DNA from 4 places in the Iodobacter fluviatilis genome. Region 1 is predicted to be linked to each of the others. Evidence: predicted binding sites of a transcription regulator. Region 1 holds the regulator's gene; each other region holds the start of a gene.
What was found. Region 1 encodes FNR, which switches genes on or off when oxygen is low (the NO sensors DNR and NnrR bind a similar motif). Its sites were predicted from a motif close to TTGATNNNNATCAA; they were not measured.
Positions count from the first base shown of each region.

Region 1 (6,047 bases):
GCACCACGACGCTGCGCGATGGCCAGTGCATCATTAGGCAACGCAAAGTGATCCATGCCGATGTAAACATAACCTGCGGCAAGTAACTGATTAACACTACTTTGTAAAATATCTAGTTTACCCTCTGCCGAGGGCAACTGCCCAGCATCAATGCGCCTTTGCGGCTTAAATCGCTCGGGTAAATGGGCGTAGCTATATAGGGCAATGCGGTCAGGCAAGAGGGTCAGCACTCTTTCTATCGTTTGAAACATCGTGGTTTGGCTTTGCAGCGGCAAACCGTAAATTAAATCGATGCTTACTGATTTAAAGCCATTAGCACGGGCTGCCTCAATCACAATGCGTGTTTCTTCTTCAGATTGCACACGGTTAACCGCCTGCTGAACGGCTAAATTAAAGTCTTGAATCCCCACACTCATTCGATTAAAGCCAATTTTACCCAATAAAGCCACGGTAGCTGCATTCACTTTACGTGGGTCTATTTCTATGGAGAATTCACCATCGGGCTTTAAATCAAAATGACTACGAATTCCTTCCATTAAACGAACCAATTGTGCATCGTTTAAGAACGTGGGCGTACCACCACCAAAATGCAATTGCGATACTCGGCCACGATTTGTTAATAATGCCGCCTGTATTTTTATCTCTTTCAGGAGATAATCTAAGTATTGATCAGCCTTTTCTTGATCCTTGGTAATGACTTTATTACAAGCGCAGTAATAGCAAATCGTATTGCAAAAAGGCAGATGAAAGTACAAGGATAATGGCTTAATGGCTGTGCCTGGCTGTTGCTTAGCGACACTCTTCTCATAGCTTTGAGCATCCATTGCAACAAATCGGTCCGCAGTGGGGTAGGATGTATACCTTGGCCCCTTGCCGCTGTGCTGGCTTATTAGATCACGATCAAAGTCAAGCGATTTTAATACAGTGGCATTATTTTGATGTAGCATATTTCATCCTTATGAACGCATGTGTGCAGCTTGCCCATATTCATTTCCCATAACCTTGATCGATATCAACACAGTCGCGAGAAAATACGTGCAACTGGTGATAACGAGTACATAGATTGAATGATCCCATGACCACAACACCTCACATTCCAGTCCGCGACCTAGGCCTTAAACATCTTCGCCAAAGCTGTGTGAACTGTAGCTTGCGGGAACTATGCCTACCTATTGGGCTTTCTGCCGATGAGATGCACGAACTGGACACGCTGATCACGCAAGCCAAACCCATTAAACGGGGCGAGGCGCTGTACCGTGCAGGTGAGCCTTTCCGCTCTCTATTTGCGATTCGACTGGGTTTTTTTAAAGCCAGCGTTATTTCAGAAGACGGACGTGAGCAGGTGACTGGGTTTCATATGACAGGCGAGCTAATGGGCATGGATGCGGTCAGTGCCGACTTACATACTTGCGATGCTATTGCCTTAGAAGATAGTGAAGTGTGTGAGTTACCGTTTACCGACATGGAAGAATTAAGCCGTCGCATCCCTGTCTTACAACATCACTTTTACAAACTAATGAGCCGCGAAATTGTTCGCGACCATGGCGTCATGCTTTTACTTGGCAATATGAAAGCCGAAGAGCGTATTGCTGCGTTTTTGCTAAATTTATCCCAGCGATTTGCCATCCGTGGTTATTCTGCCAGCAGCTTTCACTTGCGCATGACCCGTGAAGAAATTGGCAGTTATTTGGGACTTAAACTTGAGACGGTGAGCCGCTCACTCTCTAAATTCCAAGAAAATGGTTTGATTAAGGTGCAAAACCGCCTGATTGAAATCATTGATGCCCCCGCACTCAAACAATTAATCAACAATTGCCAACAATAAGCCACTATACCTATGACTCCATCTGGCCCAGTCCTTTTTTTAGCTCCTGCGGCTATTTTGGAGTCTTTGCAAGCCAGGCTAAATATTTTGTCAATACCGCAGCTCATGCTGCTTCCTATTAACATGCAATCGCAAATCCCCGTATTACCGTCTGGGGGGCTACTCCTTACCGCAGGCCACGCCAATTTTGAGCATTATTTACACAGCGCTCACTGGGCCAAAACAGAAGGCTGGCAACATATTGACCTTGCCTTAGTGGGCGAGCCTCAATGCGCAGCACATTTCGGCTGGATGTTGGCCGCCAGTGGCGAGCCAACGGCTTTAGCTTACGCAACCCCCTTACTAGACGTCCTCTCCCCCACTGGGCTGGGAAATTGGCTACACGCCGGAGGGCCGGGAGCTGCAAGTTTTTTAGCCCTCTTGCAACACATCATGCTGCAGCCGATCATTAAAAGCTGGGAAATTATTTTCCCTAATGGCAAGCCATCACCTAAGGCAGATTTAGGTAAACTAGCAGAACTACAAACAACTCAATGGCAAGCCATCCATCCACTCTGCCAGCAATACCTAGCCTTCAGCCAAGGGCGGACTCACCACGCTGCACATCCACAGCAAACCCCCTTCCAGCTACCTGCACATATCGAGCCTGCCGCCACACTAGCCCAGTTTTTGATGCAATTTGCACCCAAAGGGCAGTAATAACACGCCACCCTACGGGCAAAAAACGACCCGCATCCAGCAAAAACCCACTCAATTCACCGCAAAACGCAGCAAATATCAGCCATATTCACAAGCGAACTGACAAAACGTCCGCCAGCCGCTACAATTTACGGCTTCGTAAAGTCCGCCCAAGCGCTTAAGCATGCATGTTTTCAGAAGCGTATCCGACGCGCATCTCCCCCCTACGGCAATTACCATCGGTAATTTTGATGGTCTGCACGCGGGCCATGAAGCGATGTTGTCCGAATTAAAATCGGTTGCCCGTCAGCACGGGCTAAAAACCTGCGTACTCACTTTTGAGCCGCACCCACGTGAATTTTTTACGCCAGATGCCGCGCCGGCTCGCCTCACCAGCCTGCGCGAAAAGTTAGAGCTACTAAAAAGCCGTGATATTGATTATGTCATTGTGCAGCGATTTAACCGTGTATTTTCATCGTTAAGCGCACTGGATTTTAGAGATCAAATCCTAGCAAAAGACTTAAATGCTCGGCATGTCATTGTGGGCGATGATTTTTGCTTTGGTGCCAAGCGCGCAGGTGATTTTGCCCTGCTGCAAGGCAGCCCAGATTTTAGCGCCTGTAGCTTGGCCACCGTTGCCGATCAAGGCACGCGCATTTCTTCTACCGCGGTGCGCAATGCGTTGGCAGCGGGTGATATGGATTTAGCCATGAGCTATTTAGGTCGCCCTTACTCCATTGCAGGCCGCGTAGTCGATGGTGATAAAATTGGCCGCACCTTGGGCTTTCCAACCGCCAACATTCAAATCAAACACAATCGCCCGCCTTTATTTGGCATTTTTGTGGTTGAAGTGCATGGGCTAGAAAAACCTTATCAAGGGGTAGCCAGCTTAGGCTTTAGGCCAACCATTCATGGTGGCGATGCCCACCCAAAACTAGAAGCGCATTTATTTGACTTTAAACGTCAGATTTATCGCCAACACCTGCGTGTAGACTTCCTGCATAAATTGCGCGATGAAGAAAAATACATCGACTTGCCCACCCTAGTGAAGCAAATCGAAAAAGACTGCCAGAATGCCCGCGACTGGTTCGCACAGCAAAGCCAATAAGCTCATCAAAACAACTTTGAAATACATACAAACAATTGAGAGATAACCATGTCAGACAAACCAGCCAATAAATACCCAGTTAACTTACTCGACACGCCATTTCCTATGCGTGGCGATTTGGCCAAGCGCGAACCGGGCTTTTTAAAAGACTGGCAAGACAACAAGCTATACCAAGCAATTCGGGCCAAAGCCAAAGAGCAAAACCGCCCTAAATTTATTCTGCACGATGGCCCGCCTTACGCTAACGGCGACATTCATATTGGTCATGCGGTTAATAAAGTTTTAAAAGACATCATCATCAAGGCCAAGACTTTAGATGGCTTTGACGCGCCTTATGTTCCGGGCTGGGATTGTCACGGTTTACCGATTGAGCATCAAATCGAAAAAATCGTTAAATTTGATAAGCCAGCGCTGGCGGCCAACCCTAGTATTTTTGCGCGCGTGCAAGACTACCGCAAAGCCAACGGCCTCGATCCAAAAGAAACTCGCCTACCCGCTGCGTTTACCCGCGAATTGTGCCGTGAATATGCCGCCACCCAGATTGAACGCCAAAAAGCCGACTTTATCCGCTTGGGTGTGCTGGGCGACTGGAACAATCCCTACCTGACCATGAATTTCAAAACCGAGGCCGATATCGTTCGCACCTTAGGCAAGGTCCACGCCAACGGTTATCTGCTGCGCGGCCAAAAGCCTGTGCATTGGTGCGTAGACTGTGCATCAGCACTGGCCGAAGCCGAAGTAGAATACGAAGATAAAATATCGCCAGCGATCGACGTCGGCTTTCGCGTCATCGACAGTGCGGCCTTATCCAAGGCATTCGGTGGTGTAAACATTGGTGACGCACCTGCTTTTGCCCTGATCTGGACCACCACCCCTTGGACGCTCCCTGCCAACCAAGCCGTATCGGTTCATCCTGATTTTATTTACGATTTGATCGCCACGCCCAAAGGCCTGCTGATCTTAGCGCGTGATTTGGCTGAGACCACCATCAAGCGCTATGACATCGAAACCAGCGAAGTCATAGCTCAAGCCAAAGGCTCAGCGCTTGAATTTTTACAATTACAGCACCCATTTCTAGACCGTGTTGTGCCCATTATCTGCGGCGACCATGTCACTACCGAAGCGGGTACTGGCCTTGTACACACCGCACCTGCCCATGGCTTAGAAGACTATATAGTCGGCACAAAATATAAGCTTGCTACCGACAATCCAGTTGGTAATGATGGCCGTTTTTATAGCAATATCGAATTACTGGGTGGCAAAAGCGTTTGGGAAGCCAACCCAATGGTGCTGGCTATTTTAGCAGAGCGCGGTGCGCTATTTGCCAGCAAAAAACTAGAACACAGCTACCCGCATTGCTGGCGTCACAAAACCCCGATTATTTTCCGCGCCACCAGCCAGTGGTTTATCGGCATGGAAACCGCAGGCAATAACGGCCAAACGCTGCGCGCCCAAGCCAATACCGCCGTGGATTCCACCGAATTCTTCCCTGCTTGGGGCCGTGCGCGCTTAGAATCCATGATTAAAAACCGCCCAGACTGGTGCGTATCGCGCCAACGCAACTGGGGCGTGCCGATGACTTTCTTTGTGCACAAAGAAACCGGCGAGCTGCATCCAAACTCTGGCGAGCTACTTGAAATCGTTGCCAAACGCATTGAGTTAGAAGGGATCGAAGCATGGTTTAAACTCGACGCAGAAGAATTGCTCGGCAAAGACGCGGTTTACTACGACAAGCTAAAAGACACCCTAGATGTATGGTTTGACTCTGGCTCCACTCACTACGCCGTACTCAAGCAAAGAGAAGAGCTGACTTGGCCTGCCGATCTGTATTTGGAAGGCTCAGACCAACACCGCGGCTGGTTCCAATCCTCTTTGCTCACAGGCTGCGCCACCGAAGGCCGCGCACCTTACAAACAATTGCTAACCCACGGGTTTGTGGTGGATGGCAAGGGCATGAAGATGTCCAAATCCAAGGGCAATGTAATTGCACCGCAAACCGTAATTAACCAGCTGGGTGCGGATATGTTGCGCCTATGGGCTGCTTCTACCGATTACTCGGGCGAACTCACCATTTCTGATGAAATCTTGAAACGCACCGCTGACTCCTACCGCCGTATCCGTAACACACTGCGCTTTTTGCTGGCAAACATCTCTGACTTTGATGCAGGCCACGTCTTGCCTGCGGATGAGTTATTACAACTTGATCGCTACGCACTGGTTGAACTGGCTGCATTCCAGCAAAAAATCACCGCGCTTTACAACAAGTACGAGTTCCACCTAGCCGTGCAAGAAATCCATGCCTATTGCTCAGAAGGCTTAGGTTCTTTCTACTTAGATATCATCAAAGACCGCCTCTACACCATGACAGCGGATAGCCAAGGCCGTCGCTCCGCACAAACTGCGCTATGGCATATCAGCCAAACCTTGGTACGTCTA
Region 1 covers NZ_CP025781.1:3,892,034-3,898,080, reverse strand. The annotation lists gene hemN (oxygen-independent coproporphyrinogen III oxidase) at 1-947, opposite strand, end outside; gene fnr (fumarate/nitrate reduction transcriptional regulator Fnr) at 1,076-1,825, shown strand; gene C1H71_RS17315 (hypothetical protein) at 1,931-2,524, shown strand; gene C1H71_RS17310 (bifunctional riboflavin kinase/FAD synthetase) at 2,688-3,611, shown strand; gene ileS (isoleucine--tRNA ligase) at 3,660-6,047, shown strand, end outside.

Region 2 (6,047 bases), 550 kb from region 1:
ATAATGGAAGTTGTTGCTGGTCACTGCCAAGTTAAACTGGCAGGAGAAGCAAATAGCACCGCCTATACTGCCGGCCAAAGCTTTAATGTGCCAGCGAACTCCAGCTTTGTAATTGAAACACTAGAAACACTGCATTATGTTTGTCATTTTTCTTAATTATATTTATTAACTATTTACTTTAAAGGGAAGCAATATGCCTTCTTTCGATATTAGCTCCGAACTCGATATGGTTGCCCTCAAAAACGCCATCGATGCAGTTGATCGTGTGATCAATAATCGCTTTGATTTTAAAGGCACCAGCGCCAAGGTCGAGTTAAACGAAAAAGACGAGACAATCACTTTACACGGTGATTCCAATGCTCAGCTTGATCAAATTAAAGATATCTTATTTCCAGCGCTAGAAAAAAAAGAAGCCGATAGTAGCAAACGCCTTGAAAGTGGCGATGTGCAAAAAATATCTGGCAATAAAGTAAAAATGGAAATGAAGATTAAAGCAGGCATTGATCAAGATTTAGCTAAAAAAATCATTAAATTGATTAAAGATGAAAAATTAAAAGTTCAAACCGCCATTCAAGGTGACGCAGTACGCGTAACGGGTGCCAAGCGTGATATTTTGCAAGAAGTTATTGCTCTTATGAGAAAATCAATTACTGACTTCCCACTGCAATACCAAAATTTCCGCGACTAATTACTTAAAATTAGGGCGGTAGAATAAGTAAATATGGGTTTAAAGCATAATTCATCTATTTACATCATGAAGAAAATAGATAAGAAAGCTAGGGCCTGTTGACGTTTCATTCGCCATTGCGCTGAGTCGGAAAACGGCCAGACACAAGGTATGTGACGAAGGCAATAACGGGTTATTGTTGAGAAGCATAACGCAGTGAATGGCCATTTTCCGGCTCAGCCCTTCGGGTTTAGCCCCAAAGCTGGGCCAAACGCAGCCGTGAATGAAACGTCAATAGACCCTAGCAACCTGTCGGACTTAAGCGATCGTAGCGAGGGAAAGACCGGCTTGAGACTGATTTCGCGGGTTTTTGAGGCGAATAGCTGGCTATTCAACGAGAAAATGCGTGAAATATGGCCAAATCCGGCTTTTCCGTAGTAGATCAGTCTTAAGTCCGACAGGCTGCTAAGGCAACGGCTAGGAAGTGGAAATCGCGTACCGAAACGCAGGATCGCTCACATCGCCCGCATACTTTGCACACCACGCTGACACCTGCGCAAGAAATCATCGTCGTTGAATTGCGTCGACTGCTCTTACTGCCCCTGGATGACATGCTGGTCAATACCCAGGAATTCATCAACCCTCATGCTTCTCGGGCTGGCTTGTATCGCTGCTTTTCACGATATGGGGTGAACAAACTAAAGGACAATGTGGGTGTCTTGGCTGAAAGTGATTGAATCAGATCGTGCAGAAGATCTCTGACTTAGAACAGAAGCCAACTGCGAATAGAAATAGAATGACCCGACATTTACATGAACTACATGGTCTTATTTGAGCAAGGGGCATAATCAGGTAAAATTTATAAATACCACGTATTTACGCAATACACCTACATACCTTGATACAAATCAAATCCTCATCCCCCATTCTTCTTTTATATTAGGTCTATATAAAAGCAAGGAGATCAAGATGGAAAACACACCACTACAAGCGCTGTTTACTTCTGACATTGGTTTATTGAGTCTATTTACTATCTTGTTTGTTTTAAGCATGGCTGTGTATATATTTTTCTATGTGCGCCGCAAGGTGATAGAAGATACTGCGGCTAATGCGACTAAAAAAACGACTCACTTAAATATAAAATAAAATCACCTGTCGCTCATGCAGCATGATTAAAACAAGGATCGCTTACATAAAGTAAACGATCTTTTTTACGGCTGAACCTCAATCAATGCAAACGACTCTTTATGTTCGCCCGCGCGGTTGCCACGCCATACCACTGCACTACCAAAAGACTCCCCACCCAGCGTCATTTTCAAATGGCATGCTTCAGCCTTACTTCCCTGTGCAAGGGTAATCCCTGCAAAATACTCAAAAGAAGCCAGTGGTGCAGATGGAATATTGCGCCCATCAATGCATGAGGTTTGCCCTCGCATGGCATCTCGCAAAGAATAAGATACGGCTCGATAGCTTTTTGATGCGTCTAACCATGGCTGCCAGAGGCTAATTAACACCCCCCAAATCAAGGTTACGCCACAAGCCCAATTGGTAACCGCTAAGCGCCCTGGTGGGCGTTTGCGCGAAATCACAACACACCAAATCCCGGTCAAGCAAAGCGCAAATACGATGCCTAGCCAGCTCCATTGTACTTGATAAGCAGGGCTTGCCTCCTTCAGCGCTCTAGCCATACCCGTTGGTATGCCGGTATGCACGGCAAGCCACCCCAGCCACAGCAGACCTGCAAAGAGGCCAAAAGTCATTAAACCAAACCAGTTCAGGGCTTGAGCTGCACCACGGCGTAAATCATCCACTCCACTAGCAGCCAAGATAGAGAGTGGCAATAACACGATCAAAGCATGCGATTCACGCGCGTCCCCCGCTATCACAAACCAAAGCACGTGCATAAGCAGCAACACACTTGGCAACAGCATCTTAGGCTGGTTTAGCTGATGACGATTCGCCCATATCCCCCACACGGCCAAAGGCAATGCTGGCCATGCAAACCAAAGCACAATAGAAAAGAAAAAACCAAACGCATGAAATGCTTTGAAATCAGATAAGCCACCAAATGGGCCTAAAGCATATTTCCCAAGCCACAAATCAAATACAGGCCGCGCATGCTGATAAAGATCAATGGGCCAAATTGCACTTAGCGGAACAGCAATCACTAAAGCGCAAAGAATACTCACTGCATAAGAAGTACTTCGCCAAGGCTTAAATAGAAATAAAAGCAAGGCTGAGCTTAATGCCAAGATAAATTCAGCCCAATTTCCCCCTAGCAATAATAGCAACCATGCCAGCCCTAGAATAAACCCAGCCTTTAGCGGCTGGCGTAGTGCATAGGCGAGCCCATATGCGTGCCAAGAAAAACCTGCCAAGACCAAAATCTGAGGTGATAGATGATGCCCCCAAATAATCAAACCAATACAACCAATCATGGTGATTACAGCAACACGGCCATAACGGCGGCCATATAGCTCACGCCCAGCCAAGCCCAAGCCCCAAAGTGCTAGCGCCATCCAAATACCCGTCGTTAAACGGGCGGCATCATGCACGGCCATTCCTAGTTTTTGTAAAGGCCAAGCAAACAAAGCAGCAGCCCAATAATACAAGGGAGCGCTTTCTAAATAAGGCTGGCCTGCATATTGTGGGATAGACCAATAAGCACCCTGCATAAAGCGCTGAATAACTGCAGCAGTTTCAACTTCATCTGGCTTCCAAGGATCATGACCGATCAAGCCTGGTACAAGCCAAACCAGACACAGAAGCAGGAGTAGCCAAGGCTTTTCTGCCCCAACAGACAGGGGTTCCCGCTCTGCAGGAGGAATATAAGTCAGCATGGTGTTTACCCAAGGCCCAAGGTAGCCCGGTTGTTTTTACCGGATTTTTAAAAACTAATTTTTAAATGCAAAAAAGGCAGCTTGCGGCTGCCTTTTTCAGATACTGCGCAGGAACAATTATTCCTTGCTGCCGTACATGCTGTATTTCTGACGGAACTTGTCGATACGACCGGCAGTGTCCACAATCTTTTGCTTGCCAGTGTAGAACGGATGTGATTCTGAAGAGATATCCAACTTAACCAGCGGGTACTCTTTACCGTCTGTCCAAACAATAGTTTGTTTAGCAGTCAGAGTAGAACGGCTGATAAATTTGAAATCAGCAGCTGTGTCGTGAAATACCACTTCTTTATATTCTGGATGAATGCCGTCTTTCATTTTACTTCCCTTGTTAGCGTGCTGGGGTTGTGCCAACACTAGCCATAAAAACGAGATGATCGCACAAAAGCGCAATTTGAACAAGCTGCGCTTTTGTAATTATCGACGCATCGAATCAAAGAAATCCATATTATTTTTGGTGCCTTTGATTTTATCTAATAAGAATTCCATCGCATCCAAATCATCCATTGGATAAAGTAATTTGCGCAACACCCAAATCTTTTGCAATTGATCTTGCTGAATCAGCAATTCTTCACGACGTGTACCGGAGCGATTTACATTGAGCGCTGGATAAGTGCGTTTTTCTGCCATACGACGATCAAGGTGGATTTCATTATTACCCGTACCCTTGAATTCTTCATAAATCACATCATCCATACGGCTGCCGGTATCGATCAGCGCCGTGGCAATAATCGTTAAACTACCGCCCTCTTCAATATTACGTGCCGCGCCAAAGAAGCGCTTAGGACGCTGCAATGCATTTGCATCCACACCCCCCGTTAATACCTTGCCAGAAGCGGGCACTACGGTATTGTAGGCGCGAGCCAGACGGGTAATCGAATCCAGCAGAATCACCACGTCTTTTTTGTGCTCAACAAGGCGCTTGGCCTTTTCGATAACCATCTCAGCCACTTGTACGTGGCGAGTTGCTGGCTCATCAAAGGTGGAAGAAACCACTTCACCCTTCACTGAGCGCTGCATTTCGGTTACTTCTTCAGGGCGCTCATCAATCAAGAGCACAATCAGCATGACTTCTGGGTGATTGGCACTAATAGCGTGAGCAATATGCTGCAACATCACGGTTTTACCGGTTTTTGGCGGTGCAACTAAGAGTGCGCGCTGCCCTTTACCGATAGGTGCGATCAAATCAATGATGCGGCCGGTGACGTTTTCTTCGGCGCGGATATCGCGCTCAAGATGCAAGCGCTTATTTGGAAATAACGGCGTTAAGTTTTCAAATAAGATTTTATGCTTAGCATTTTCAGGCGATTCACCATTTACTTTATCAACTTTAACTAGAGCAAAATAGCGCTCACCATCCTTAGGCGTTCGAATTTCGCCATCGATGGTGTCACCAGTATGCAGGTTAAAGCGGCGAATTTGACTGGGGCTAACGTAAATATCGTCAGGGCCAGCCAAATACGAGGTATCGGGGCTTCGCAAGAATCCAAAACCATCAGGCAACACTTCTAGCGTTCCATCGCCATAAATGTTTTCGCCTTTCTTGGCTTTTGTTTTTAATATGGCAAAAACCAGATCTTGCTTACGCAGCCGGTTTGCACCGTCAATCTCGCAAGACGTAGCCATATCAACAAGTTCGGAAACGTGGAGGTGTTTTAAATCAGACAGGTGCATAGGAGGGCGCGCTTGAATAAATCGGGAAGGGAAAATTAGAGTTAGAGACTGGGCTGGTCGAAAAGAATATCCGGCTGACCCAGTTGAATTAATACTAGCCTATACGGGTTTAACTAGTACTGTCAAATATTACTATCAATAAATGCAGTTAATTGTGATTTTGACAACGCACCAACCTTAGTTGCCTTCACTGCGCCGTTCACAAACAACATTAGTGTAGGGATACCGCGAATGCCATACTTAGGCGGTGTAGCTTGGTTGTCGTCGATATTAAGCTTAGCTACTTTCAAACGCCCAGCGTATTCAGCACCCACTTCTTCCAAAATAGGAGTAATCATTTTGCACGGACCGCACCATTCAGCCCAGTAATCAACTAAAACAGGGCCTTTTGCTTGCAAAACATCAACATCAAAAGAGGCATCTGTTACCTGTGCGATATGTTCACTCATATTAAATCTCCAGCATGGGGGTAATCAATTGGCTTATCAAATCCTAGACGAAGGATGAAGCAGCCAGCAATGTTTTATTGATGTGGGCCGTACGCTTATTTTTCAAGCCCATTGTACTAGAAAACTTACATTGCCGCGCTAACGGCCTCATCCAAACGATCAACCAAGGTCACGGTCATGCCTTCAATGGCTTGGCGCGGACGATTACCTTTAGGAATAATGGCATGGGTAAAACCCAATTTAGCAGCCTCGCGCAGGCGCTCTTGTCCACGTTGCACGGGCCTCACTTCACCAGCCAACCCCACCTCACCAAACACCACTAATTTTTCTGGCAATGGCCGATTTTTTAGCGAGGAAACA
Region 2 covers NZ_CP025781.1:3,341,741-3,347,787, reverse strand. The annotation lists gene ppnP (pyrimidine/purine nucleoside phosphorylase) at 1-156, shown strand, start outside; gene C1H71_RS14835 (YajQ family cyclic di-GMP-binding protein) at 194-688, shown strand; partial or broken gene C1H71_RS21545 (IS481 family transposase) at 1,141-1,368, shown strand; gene C1H71_RS14830 (DUF3149 domain-containing protein) at 1,637-1,813, shown strand; gene C1H71_RS14825 (ArnT family glycosyltransferase) at 1,879-3,507, opposite strand; gene C1H71_RS14820 (type B 50S ribosomal protein L31) at 3,625-3,882, opposite strand; gene rho (transcription termination factor Rho) at 3,982-5,238, opposite strand; gene trxA (thioredoxin TrxA) at 5,361-5,687, opposite strand; gene radA (DNA repair protein RadA) at 5,813-6,047, opposite strand, start outside.
Region 2: the regulator FNR is predicted to act here: its motif matches at 1,566-1,579, upstream of C1H71_RS14830 (DUF3149 domain-containing protein).

Region 3 (6,047 bases), 2.0 Mb from region 1:
CTGCCTTGGTCGCCAATGGATGAGATGTTGCCGCTACAATGCACATTTCATCTTGTAGCCAAGGATCGGCGATTAAATCGGGGTGGTGATTTTTGCCTTCGATCAAGGCGAGGTCTAGCTCAAAATGGGCGAGCGCATGGCTAAGGATATGGGTATTGGCAATAGAGATACGCGGGGTGGTGGCTTGCTCGGAACGTGCTAGCAAAATAGGGAGTAGGTAATTGCCTATGGTTTGGGTGGCTCCAAGGCGTAGCTGCCCAACAGGCTCGCTATCACTGGCAAACATCGTTTCAATATCTAGCACCCGAGCGAGTAACTCTTCGACCACGGGTTGTAATAACTTACCCTCTGCATTCAATTGCAGGCGTGGGTGAACCCGATCAAACAGCGGCGTTGCCAGCTGGCGCTCTAACTCTTGTAAAGATTGCGAAACCGCGCCCTTACTTAGACATAGCTCATTGGCGGCCATGCCAAGATTGCCATAACGAGCTATAGCCGCGAAGGTTTTTAGCTGCTGCAGAGTAAGCTTCATATTGTTTTGCTAAACACCTAATTCAAATCATTTAGATATGATAAACAATGGCCGAGCGTTATTCTATTTATATTGTCAGAAGCAAGAAGGCCGTTATGTTTACTCGAACTCGTCAATTACTCGCCGCAGCCCCTACACCAATGGCAGGACTGGCCTTAGGGATTGCTAGCTTAGGGTGGTGTTGGGAAAACGGCGGTGAATTTCATGGTTATGCTCAATTACTTGGAGCTGCCATTGCTGCAGTGTTATTACTGATCTTAGCTTTCAAATTTGCACTGCACCCTCGTTTATTACAGCAAGATTTAGCTCACCCTGTAGTTGGCAGCGTGGTGCCTACCTTTGCAATGGCGACAATGGTGGTTTCCAAGGCGCTGGGCAGCTTTGATGTGAACTTTGCAGAGGGACTTTGGTTATTTGCCGTGGTCTTGCATATGGCGTTTCTGGTGATGTTTATCTGGCACCGCGCCAAAGACTTTGAAATCCATCATATGGTGCCAAGTTGGTTTGTACCGCCAGTGGGCATTATTGTGGCCGATGTGGCTTTCCCCGGTGGGCAGTTTGCAGCGCTTGCTCATGGTTTATTGTGGTTCGGTATTTTCTGCTACGCCGTAATGTTGCCGCTGATGTTGTATCGGCTGATTTTTAGCCATGAAGTTCCAGACGCAGCCAAGCCCACTATTGCTATTTTAGCCGCTCCTGCCAGCCTTTCGCTTGCTGGTTATCTAACGATTACCGCCGAGCCATCATTATTGATTGTGGCTGTGTTATTTGGGATTTCGCTCTTGATGACGGGAATTATCTATCTGGCCTTTTTTAAGCTGCTGGGCCTGCCTTTTTCACCAGGCTATGCCGCATTTACTTTTCCACTGGTGATTGGTTCTACTGCCTTATTTAAGCTTAGCCATTTACTTGGGCAGTGGGAGTTTGCTGCTGAATACGTGGCGCAGGTACAGTGGCTAGCGCAGCTAGAGTTGGGCGTTGCCACGGTGATCGTTGGGTATGTAGCGGTGCGCTATGTGATGTTTTTTATGCAAAAAGGCAATGAAAGCAAAGCGCTGAGACTGGCTTAGAGCGCCAATCTACTGAAGGCTGGCAAGCTATTGCCCTATAAGCTGTTTAGCTAGACGTAAAAAAGGCTGCATATCACTATGCAGCCTTTTTTTGCTTAATTTATTCTGCGGTTTTATCGCTGCCTACTTCTTCAGTAACAGCCGTTACTTCGGTCACGATTGGATCAGCAGTCACTTCAGCTGCTAGGGTAGCAGTCTGTGGTTTTTTGCGATCTTCGATATTTTGTACGAATTTGGCTGCAGCTGTTTTTTCTTCAACAGTCACATCGCCAACTGGCTTGCCATTCAGATCAAAGCGCTTGCCGCCACGAGCTACCGACTTAAGGTAGCGCACTTTGCGACAGTGAGCGGCAATGGCGCGATGCACATGATTGGCACCAAACTGTGGCAGTGCTTTTTCTAGCTCTTTGTGAACACCGATCATTAAAGGTTTAAATTGCTTCATCACCGGATAACGCTGATAAAGTAATTCAATAATCATAATTTGCTGCTGACGGGCAGATTTCTCGCCAATCGCAGATTGAAATGCTTGGGCTAAAGCTGAATTTTGATCGGTCATCATTGGAAAACTAGGGTTGGTATGAACGGGTAGCTTACCTTAACTCTGCGTTTGCATATACCGTACTATCGCAAAGTGTCGTTTATCAGTCCTTAGTAAAATGGCTGCATATTTTTTATTCTCTAGCAAAAAACGGCTAAAAATGATTGTTTCCGCTTAGTAAACTCATTATTTTGGCTATTTTTTGCCTTTTAAGGCCATTTTTCTCGGTTTTGAGCGCTAAGGGTGAAGAGTGCAATATTTGATGGAATGCATCGTTATTTGGCGATTACAGCGCCAGATTGTGGATTAAAACCAAAGAGCAGGCCGTGGCTGAGGCGATACTTATCCGCTGTTTTGGCTCTCTTGCACTAGCCCAGTGCCAATCTACATCAAGATTACTATCTGTAATTATGCTGCTACCGCGTATTACGTGCTCACGTAAACCCGCTTTAAACGCCGCTTCACGTAAAGTCCAAAGCAGATAAAAGCGCTCTTGAGCTTCTGCCTCTTCGGCGTTTACCCAGCTGGCTTCATCTTGATGCAGTGCAAATGTGGCCAATTTGGCGATATTGGCTTTAGGTCGGCAGCTTTCAATATCTAGCCCTACTCGTTCAGTATTGACCGTCACCCCCAAGCTATCCCCACTATGCGAAATACTGGCGTGCAAATGAGCAGCCTTGCTTAAATAGGGGAAAAACTCGCCTTCTTCAATATCTGCCGCTGCGTAATCAACCCCTAAGGCTCGTGTCGCTGCTTGAGCGAGCAGCATGCGGCCAAGAATAAACTGCTGAACGCGGGCGGGTGATTTCATTGTTACTAGCTTGGCTTTGCTACTGGCTGAGAGCGAATCGCTGCTAAGCGAAGGATTAAGTGAGATTTGGGTAAGAATAACTTTGACGTGAAGCATGTGTAAACCAAGGGTAAAGGATGGGGAATGATATACCTTGGTGCGAGTTTGAACTTCTCAAACAATTCAAGGCCGTCATCCTCGAGTGTTTTTATCGGGGATCCAGCAGAGCCTCTGGATTCCCGACACAAACATTCGGGAATGACGAGATAACACTACCCCGCCTTCCCATCCGCTCTTGGCTTTAAATACACCGGCATAAAGCGGCTGCCCCATAGTAGGAAGGCCAGCAATGCGCCCAAGGCTGCGGCGCAGAGCAGGGTGTTTTGCCAAGGCAACACTTCGGCCAGCACACGAGCAATGGCGACGCCATGCAGCAGGCAATAGAGTGTCCAAGCAAGGCGGCTGAGGATCAGTGGCAGGCCAGCGTGGCCCAGACTCACCCTTGTGGCAAAGCCCAGTAGCATCGTGCCAAAAAAGCCGATGCTGATGGCGTGCAGCGGTGCAAATCCCAGAATGGCCGAACCAGCTAGTAGGGCCGCATCTTGTACGGTGTAAAGCAGCATCGCGACCGCCGCCCAGGCAAAGGCAAGATGCAGCATGGCTAAGAGGCGGTTTTGGAGCGAGGCAAATAGACGCCAGCGGTAGCTGGTATAAAGTAGCAGCCCAGCAAATACGGCATCAACAGGCAGGCTGTTGAAATGCGCCAGCTTTAAGGCCCCATGGCCCCAAGACAAGGCAATCATGGCGTTTAACAGCCATAGCGGCCGCCATGCGCTGTAGTTTGGGATGGCGTTGGCAGAGAAAAACGGCAGCATTCTGTGGCTGACGGTTAAATACACCGGCAGCAAAAATCCCCATAAGCCGATTTCTATCATGCTCAGCCAGCCCGTCGTTGCGCCAAACACGGCCCAATACAGCGCCAGAGCTTGTCCTATCCACCCCATAGCAAAGGCCAGTGCAATACGAATGGCGTGGCCGCGATCTGGGGCGCTGCTGGCTAGCACACGGTTTAACCAGACGAGGCAGGCGGCCCCCCAACTAATCCAGTGCAAGGCAATGCCGAGCCTAAGCAGTGGCTGCCAAAATAGCGCGGCAATCAAGAGGGCGCTACCTATGGCATAGGTGATAAAAATCGGCACATAGAGCTTGGCTGGGGGGCTGGCCACTCCCAGCCATTTAGGCCCCGCCGTGTAGATAAAGCCCAGCATAAACAGCGGGAAAAATCCGTACAGCATCAGATAGCCATGCAAAAACATCGGTGCAATACTGCTGGGCATGGTGTTGCCGCTAGCCCTAAGCAGCATTTCGCTGGCCCACCAAGCAAGGCTTGCGATCAGCAATAAAGTGCCGCAAAAAAAGCCAACACGGTGAGGGGCGCTGAGAAAGGTTTTCATAAGGCTTTCTCACTGCTTTGGATGCGTCGGTTTGCCATGTTCTGCCCTATTGCCGCCAGTGTGGGGGCATCGAGTAGCAATTCGGCACTGGGATAAATACGGTTTTCTTCCAGATCCGCATGGGCGGGGTAGCGCTTGGAAAATTCACTGGCTAAAGCCAGAGGTAAGCTGCCACCTTGTCCTGCAGCCAGTGGGATTAGATAGCCGCGTACTTCTTGCCAGAGCAGGCCAAGTGTTTCGTGTTCGGCGCTGGTTGATGCAATGATGGCTTGCAGCTCAGCATCGCCGTATTGGCTAAGTAGCGGGAATAAATCGAGATCTTCATCGTCATGGTGCAGCGGGGCTGCCACGTTGAAATAGCGCAAGATGCCGGTAGCAGCATCTTGTGCCTTGGCATCTACACCCTCTTTAATCAGGTGCTGAGCCAGTTTGAGCGTTAAATCAGCGTACTGGCGCACCCTGTCGTGACAGGCTATCAGCATGGCGATAGGCGTTTCAAAAGTGACCGTTTCGGTAGAAAACAATGACATCTTTCCTCTCCTAATAATTCCCGACTAATTTAGTCGGATTTTACGCAGAAAGACAGTTGCATATTTGACTTAGGGCAATTTTTACCTTTTTTGAGGGCTGGGTGGGCACGGCTTTATCGTACCCACGCGGCCGCATGAACACGTGTGAATAAAAACGTACCCTCCTACATTTTGAATAAAAAATGGGCCGAATCAATCGGCCCATGGTTTTTTACGAGGGGTCTAGCAGCCTGTCGGACTTAGCATCAGTCAGCTGCAAAATCACCTGATCGGCCTATATCCCACCAGATTTTTGACCAATAACTCGTTATTGGCGCTGCAAATTCGGCAAGATCTGGTCTCGACCATGCGATTTTTCGCTTCGACTGTCTAGTCCAACAGACCCTAGTTAAATATCTGCTTCTGCTTCATTACCCCGCGCTTCTAGCCACGCTTTACGGCTGCTGGCTTCGGTTTTGCCCATCAACATATGCATCAGCTCACGCGTATTCAGCGCTACGTCGTCGTTAATGCCAACGCGTAGCATGCGGCGGGTATCGGGATTCATGGTGGTATCGAATAATTGCTCGGCATTCATTTCACCAAGCCCTTTAAAGCGGCTGATGCTCCATGCGTTTTCACGCACTTTTTCAACCCGTAGCTTGTCTAAAATAGCCGTTAGCTCACCCTCATCCAGCGCATAGAATTTACGCGGTGGCTTGGCCTTGCCGCTGCCTGCCACGTCAACGCGGTACAGGGGTGGCTGGGCCACATGGATATGCCCTGCTGCGATCAGCTGCGGAAAATGGCGGTAAAACAGCGTGAGTAGCAGTACCTGAATATGGCTGCCATCCACGTCCGCATCCGACATGATTATAATTTTGCCGTAACGCAGGGCAGATAAATCAGCCTTGCTATCCCCAAGAGTGTGTGGATCCACACCAATGGCAACCGCCATATCGTGCACTTCATTATTGGCAAAAATCTGGTCGCGATCGACTTCCCAAGTGTTGAGTACCTTACCGCGCAGCGGCAGAATAGCTTGGAAATCCTTATCACGGCCTTGCTTGGCCGAGCCACCAGCCGAATCACCCTCAACTAAAAATAACTCGCAGCGCTCTGTTTCATCCGATGCGCAATCGGTCAGTTTG
Region 3 covers NZ_CP025781.1:1,909,545-1,915,591, reverse strand. The annotation lists gene C1H71_RS08590 (LysR substrate-binding domain-containing protein) at 1-532, opposite strand, end outside; gene C1H71_RS08585 (TDT family transporter) at 628-1,602, shown strand; gene C1H71_RS08580 (ProQ/FINO family protein) at 1,703-2,164, opposite strand; gene C1H71_RS08575 (4'-phosphopantetheinyl transferase family protein) at 2,430-3,050, opposite strand; gene C1H71_RS08570 (NnrS family protein) at 3,206-4,387, opposite strand; gene C1H71_RS08565 (hemerythrin domain-containing protein) at 4,384-4,917, opposite strand; gene parE (DNA topoisomerase IV subunit B) at 5,306-6,047, opposite strand, start outside.
Region 3: the regulator FNR is predicted to act here: its motif matches at 4,982-4,995, upstream of C1H71_RS08565 (hemerythrin domain-containing protein).

Region 4 (6,047 bases), 350 kb from region 1:
GTTGGCCCAAATGGCGCAGGAAAATCCACCCTATTGGCCGCTTTGGCTGGGATTAAATCTGCTGATCAAGGCCATGTGCATTCACATGGCAAACTGGCTTTTTTAGCCCAGCTTTCTACCCTAGACAAGCAATTTCCCTTAATGGTAAGAGAGCTGGCTCTGGCAGGGGCTTGGTCTCGGCGTGGCGCATGGCGCGGCCTCTCTAAGCAAGATCGCTTGCAAGCCGATGCCGCTCTAGAGCGTGTAGGCTTAAGCGATTTTGCTAATGCACCGATTAGTAATTTATCCGGCGGCCAGCTGCAACGCGCTCGCTTTGCACGGCTGATTGTTGAAGATGCCGATGTGTTGCTGCTAGACGAGCCTTTTGCCAATGTGGATAGCACCACGGTAGATAAGCTTTTAGAAGTACAAGACGATTGGCATCGCCAAGGAAAAACCCAAATCACCGTCTTGCACGATATCTCGCAAGTACGCGCGCACTATCCGCAAACCCTGCTCCTAGCGCAATCGGCCATTGCTTGGGGCAATACCGCTGATGTACTGACGAATGAATTACTTGCAGAAGCAAACCGCCGCGCTCAGCACTGGCGCAATGATGCTGCATGGTGTGAGGTATGCGAATAATGGCTCAATATGAAATTATCAGCGCACTGACAGAATTTGCTTTTATGCGCCGCGCACTGGTCGGCAGCATGGCGTTGGCGATAGGCTGCGCACCAGTAGGCATTTTGCTCTTACTGCGGCGGATGTCTTTATTTGGCGATGCCCTATCGCACGCCGTATTACCTGGGGCTGCCATTGGCTTTTTACTTGGGGGCTTAACCTTGCCTTGGCTGGCTGGAGGCGGATTAGTGGCAGGCTTACTGGTGGCTTTAGCTGCCAGCGTGGCCGCCAGAAAATCCCGATTAAACGAAGACGCCAGCTTCGCTGGGTTTTATTTATTGGCGCTGGCCATTGGCGTGCTGATTGTTTCTAAATGGGGCAGTAGCGTTGATCTGATTCATCTTTTATTTGGCTCAGTGCTGGCCATTGATGATCCATCTTTACTAATTGTAAGTAGCGTAGCCACGATCACCCTGCTCTGGCTAGCGATTGAATACCGAGGCATTGTGCTGGAATGCGCTGATTCAGGCTTTATTGCCGCCACCAGCGGCAATGGCATGCGCTTTCATATTGGCTTTATGGTAATTGCCGTGCTTAATTTTGTGGCAGCCTTTCAGGCTATGGGAACCCTAATGGCGGTGGGGCTAATGATGCTACCTGCAGCCACCGCTCGGCTGTGGGTAGAAAGGCTTTCCATGCTGTTTGTGCTGTCTTGGGCGATTGCCCTATTTGCCTGCGTAGCGGGGCTAATTGCCTCTTACCAATGGGACTTGCCATCTGGCCCCGCCATTGTACTCATTGCAGGCGCTCTGTACTGCCTATCGCTGCTACTTGCCCCTTTTGGCTTATTTGTGCGGCGCAAATCGCGTCACCATGCGATTTAAACCTTAAACCTAGCTGACTTTCAGGATTTAATCATGCGTAAACATTTACTCGCCCTGCTACTGGCCGTTAGCAGCGTCGCCCAAGCAGCACCACTTAAAGTAGCGGCTAGCTTTAGCGTACTGGCTAATTTAGTACAGGAAATCGGCGGCAGCCGAGTGGAAGTCAGCAGCTTAGTGGGCATGGATGAAGACGCACACATCTGGCAAGCCAAACCCGCAGACCTTAAAAAACTCTCGGCTACCTCTATATTTTTTGTCAACGGGCTGGGTTTCGAAGGCTGGTTAAAGCGCGTGGAGCAAGCCTCTGCCTATAAAGGCCACGTGGTTACCGTTAGCAAAAACATCAAGCCAAGACAGATGGCAGAAGCGGGCCATGAAGGCCATAACCACGGCCACACCGATCCACACGCTTGGCATGACCCACAGGCCGTGCTGCTGATGGTAGAAGAAATCAAGCTCGCACTAACAAAAGCCGACCCCGCCGGTGCAAACCAGTACGCACAAAACGCTAGTCGCTTTAAAGGCCAGATTGCAGAGCTGGATCAAAAAACCAGCACCGCTTTTGCTGCGATTCCAGCAGCTAACAGAAAGCTAGTAACTTCACACGATGCATTGGGTTATCTAGGTGCACGCTATCAGCTGCAATTACTGCCGCTACAAAGCATTTCTACTGAAGCCGAGCCCAGCGCCCGACAAATGGCAGCACTAATCCGCGAGATTCGTAAAAACAATATTCGTGCAGTGTTTGCAGAAAACATCAGCAATCCAAAGCTGATTGCACAAATTGCCAGCGAAACCCAAGCCAAAGTTGGCCCACCTCTCTATACCGATGCTTTATCAAAAAAAGCGCCCAGCTGGCTGGCCATGTTTAGCCATAATACGCAGGCTATTTTGGACGCTTTAAAGTAAGAGGCTGCTCAATGCAAATTCGCAAAGTGATCCTCCCCCTTGCCGCCTTACTCACTCTTACTGGGCTGATCGGCTCTTTAGCCTCTAATGCTGATGAGCCGCTTACCAGCTGGCAATTGCTGGCTAAGATTAAAATCAGCCCTGGCTTATTGGGGGAAGCTGAAACAACATTTGACCCTCGCATTAAAGCATTGGATCAAACAGACATCAGCTTGGCGGGGTATATGTTTCCGCTGCAGGCAGGGAGTAGTGTGCGGCGCTTTATTTTATCGGCTAAACCACCTACCTGCGCCAGCTGTATGCCTGGTGGTAGCGAAGCCATGGTATTGGTGAATAGCCCCCAGCCGATTAAAGTCAGCACTGAGCGCATGCATATTAAGGGACAGTTCAAAATTGTGCAGGAAATGGGGCTGTTTTATCGACTAGACATGGCTTGAGATCTTCCACATGCCTTAGTAGGGCTTTACCCAAGCCATTGCCCTGCCAATCGTCATGCACAAAAAAGTGGCTCATTAAGTCTGTTTGTTGTAAATCTGCATACGCCACCAACTGAGCTTTGCACTCCACAATACGAGGATTTAATCGCTCAAGGAATTCGCTAACCAAATACATCTCGTAACCTGCCGCAGATCACAAACAGCGCTGCAACAATCCTTGCAAAACTGCCCAGCGTTTAGCCAGATTAATTTTCCTGCCCATGCATAAAAGAACAGCCCTCAGTGAGCTACTGAGAGCTGTTGATGGCAAACTTACGTTTATTCCAAATCAGCGTAGCTTTGAATCACGCGCGAAACAAGGCCGTATTCAATGGCCTCCTGCGGGTTCATCCAGTAATCACGCTCAATATCATTCAGTACTTTTTCTAGGCTTTGCCCGGTTTCTTTAGCAATCACCGCCGCAATTCGCTCCCTCATACGGATGATTTCTTTAACTTGGATTTCCACATCGGATGCCGACCCACCCATGCCGCCGCTGGGTTGATGAATCAAAAAACGCGTATTTGGCAGGCATACCCTTCGCTCTTTTGGCACAGAAAGGAATATATGTGCTCCTGCGCTGGCCACCCAGCCGCTGCCTATCATATTCACCGGCGCACGAATAAATTTGATGATGTCGTGAATTACATCGCCCGATTCCACATGGCCGCCAGGCGATGAAATCAGGATATTAATCGGCTTGGCGGATTCTGTTGCCAGCGCAATTAAGCGCCTAGCAGTGTCTTTAGCCAATACATCGTTAATGGTGCCGATAATAAAAACAAAACGCGATTCAAACGCTTTTTCTTCCAAAAAGGCATCTTGCGAGCCTCCTGTTGCCGCGACTTCTTCAGACATTGCATGCTCCCCAGACGGTTAAACTTACAAACATCAACAGCAATCATAATGGAATACGTGAAGATTGCCACCTTTATTCATTATGCAGCCCAGCATTTCCTTACTAAGCGCCCGAGCATTGACGCTAAGCAATACCCTTTAAGCCTACTACGCCTACTCTGTTGAATACTTCGTAAGGATAAACAGAAGAAAATGAGCTTCAACTCACTAAAGCTTGCTGGGCGAGAATTACTCCCCATCGTGCAGGGCGGCATGGGTGTCGGCATTTCGGCACATAAATTAGCGGGTGCAGTGGCAAAAGAAAATGCCGTGGGCACCATTGCCAGCGTGGATTTACGCCAGCATCACCCCGATTTAATGGCCCAAACGCACCGCTGCCTAGATGCAAATTTAATCGACAAAGCAAACCTAACGGCACTAGACCGCGAGATTTGCGCTGCAAAAGAGATCGCCAATGGCTGCGGTATGATTGCTGTCAATGTAATGAAAGCGGTGCGAGATCATGTGGCTCTGGTAAAGCAAGCCTGCGAAAGCGGCGCAAACGCCATTGTCATGGGCGCTGGCTTGCCAATTGATCTCCCAGAAATGACTGCCGATTACCCTAAAGTGGCACTCATCCCGATTTTGTCTGATGCACGCGGTGTGGCGATTATTTTAAAAAAATGGCTAAAAAAAGGCCGCCGAGCTGACGCGATTGTAATCGAGCACCCCGGCCACGCCGGCGGCCACTTGGGCGCGGCGCGCATCAGCGATATACACGATGCACGTTTCGATTTTGCTAAAGTGCTGGCCGATTGCCACGCCCTATTTGCCGAACTGGGCTTAGGCCGCGACGCGCCTAAATTGATCGTGGCGGGAGGCATAGATAGCCATGAAAAAGTCAGTCGCTGGCTTAGCAACGGGGCCGATGCAGTGCAACTCGGCACTGCCTTTGCCGTCTGCGAAGAAGGCGATGCGCATATTAACTTCAAACAAACCTTAATCAACGCCAAAGCCAGCGATCTGGCCGAGTTTGTTAGCGTAGCCGGCCTACCCGCCCGCGCCGTTGCCACACCTTGGCTGAAGCAATACTTACGCCGCGAAAGTCATTTGCAAGCGCTCGCCAAGGCCGATCCACGCCGCTGCACCCAGCGCATGGATTGCCTTAGCCACTGCGGCCTGCGTGATGGCCTGAATAAAGTCGGCCAATTTTGCATCGATCTCAAACTGGCCTCCGCCATGCACGGCGAAGTCGATAAAGGCTTGTTTTTCAGAGGTAATGGCTCTCTCCCATTTGGAGAAGCCATTCGCCCTGTGCGTGAGCTGATTGATTATTTAATGAATGGCAGAATGGAGGCGGTGTAAGACTATGCGAGAAAAATCCAAATCTTGAGCCACGGAGGGTACCGAGAACACGGAGTTACACGGAGAAAAACAAAGCTTGAATTAAGTTGTTTTGCAGGTTTTGAGTGTTTGTAATGCCCAGCAATAAGGATTTATATCGCGGCTAGTTGCACGGGGCTTAAATTTCCCCTTGAAACACGCCGTAGCGAGGAACAAGCGGGGCGGGGGATCGCTTGGGAGCGAGGAACGAGCTGATCCCGTCCGCCGCCGACTCGATTGTCAGCAGCGAAGGGGTCTTCGTGTTATTGGTGTTGTGGCTTGGCTTCGTTTTTTGGCCACACAAGCGCGGGACACCGCACCTAAATTAACGTGCCGAAGGCACTAAAAAAACGACCTCAACGTAACATCAAGCCCTCACCCCCTCAACAACCTCAAACCATTCAATACCACCAACAAACTCACCCCCATATCGGCAAAGACCGCCATCCATAACGTGCCGTGGCCAGCTAAGGTGAGCGCTAGAAACACCGCTTTCACTAACAGCGCCAGCGTGATGTTTTGCACCAAGATGCGATGCGTGGCACTAGACAGGCGGATAAATTCGGGGATTTTGCGTAGATCGTCGTCCATCAGCGCCACGTCGGCGGTTTCGATGGCGGTGTCTGTGCCTGCCGCGCCCATGGCAAAGCCAATATCGGCGCGAGCTAAGGCCGGTGCATCGTTGATGCCGTCCCCGACCATGCCGGACGATGCGGCCATGCCTTCCACAAGGCGCAGCTTGTCTTCTGGTAGTAAATTGCCGTGCGCTTGGGCGATACCCAGATCGCTAGCAATCGCCGCCACGGTGTGCTCGTTATCTCCTGACAATACAATTGTTTCCACGCCTAAGGCTTGCAGCTGGGCAATTGCTTCGCGGCTACTTGGCCGCACGGTATCGGCCACGGCAAACAGCGCCAGTACGCGATCAGAGGCCAATACCACCACCGATTTGCCC
Region 4 covers NZ_CP025781.1:4,239,563-4,245,609, forward strand. The annotation lists gene C1H71_RS18835 (metal ABC transporter ATP-binding protein) at 1-624, shown strand, start outside; gene C1H71_RS18840 (metal ABC transporter permease) at 624-1,487, shown strand; gene C1H71_RS18845 (metal ABC transporter solute-binding protein, Zn/Mn family) at 1,521-2,396, shown strand; gene C1H71_RS18850 (DUF3299 domain-containing protein) at 2,408-2,833, shown strand; gene C1H71_RS22070 (GNAT family N-acetyltransferase) at 2,784-3,008, opposite strand; gene C1H71_RS18860 (ATP-dependent Clp protease proteolytic subunit) at 3,152-3,730, opposite strand; gene C1H71_RS18865 (NAD(P)H-dependent flavin oxidoreductase) at 3,923-5,074, shown strand; gene C1H71_RS18870 (heavy metal translocating P-type ATPase) at 5,468-6,047, opposite strand, start outside.
Region 4: the regulator FNR is predicted to act here: its motif matches at 3,849-3,862, upstream of C1H71_RS18865 (NAD(P)H-dependent flavin oxidoreductase).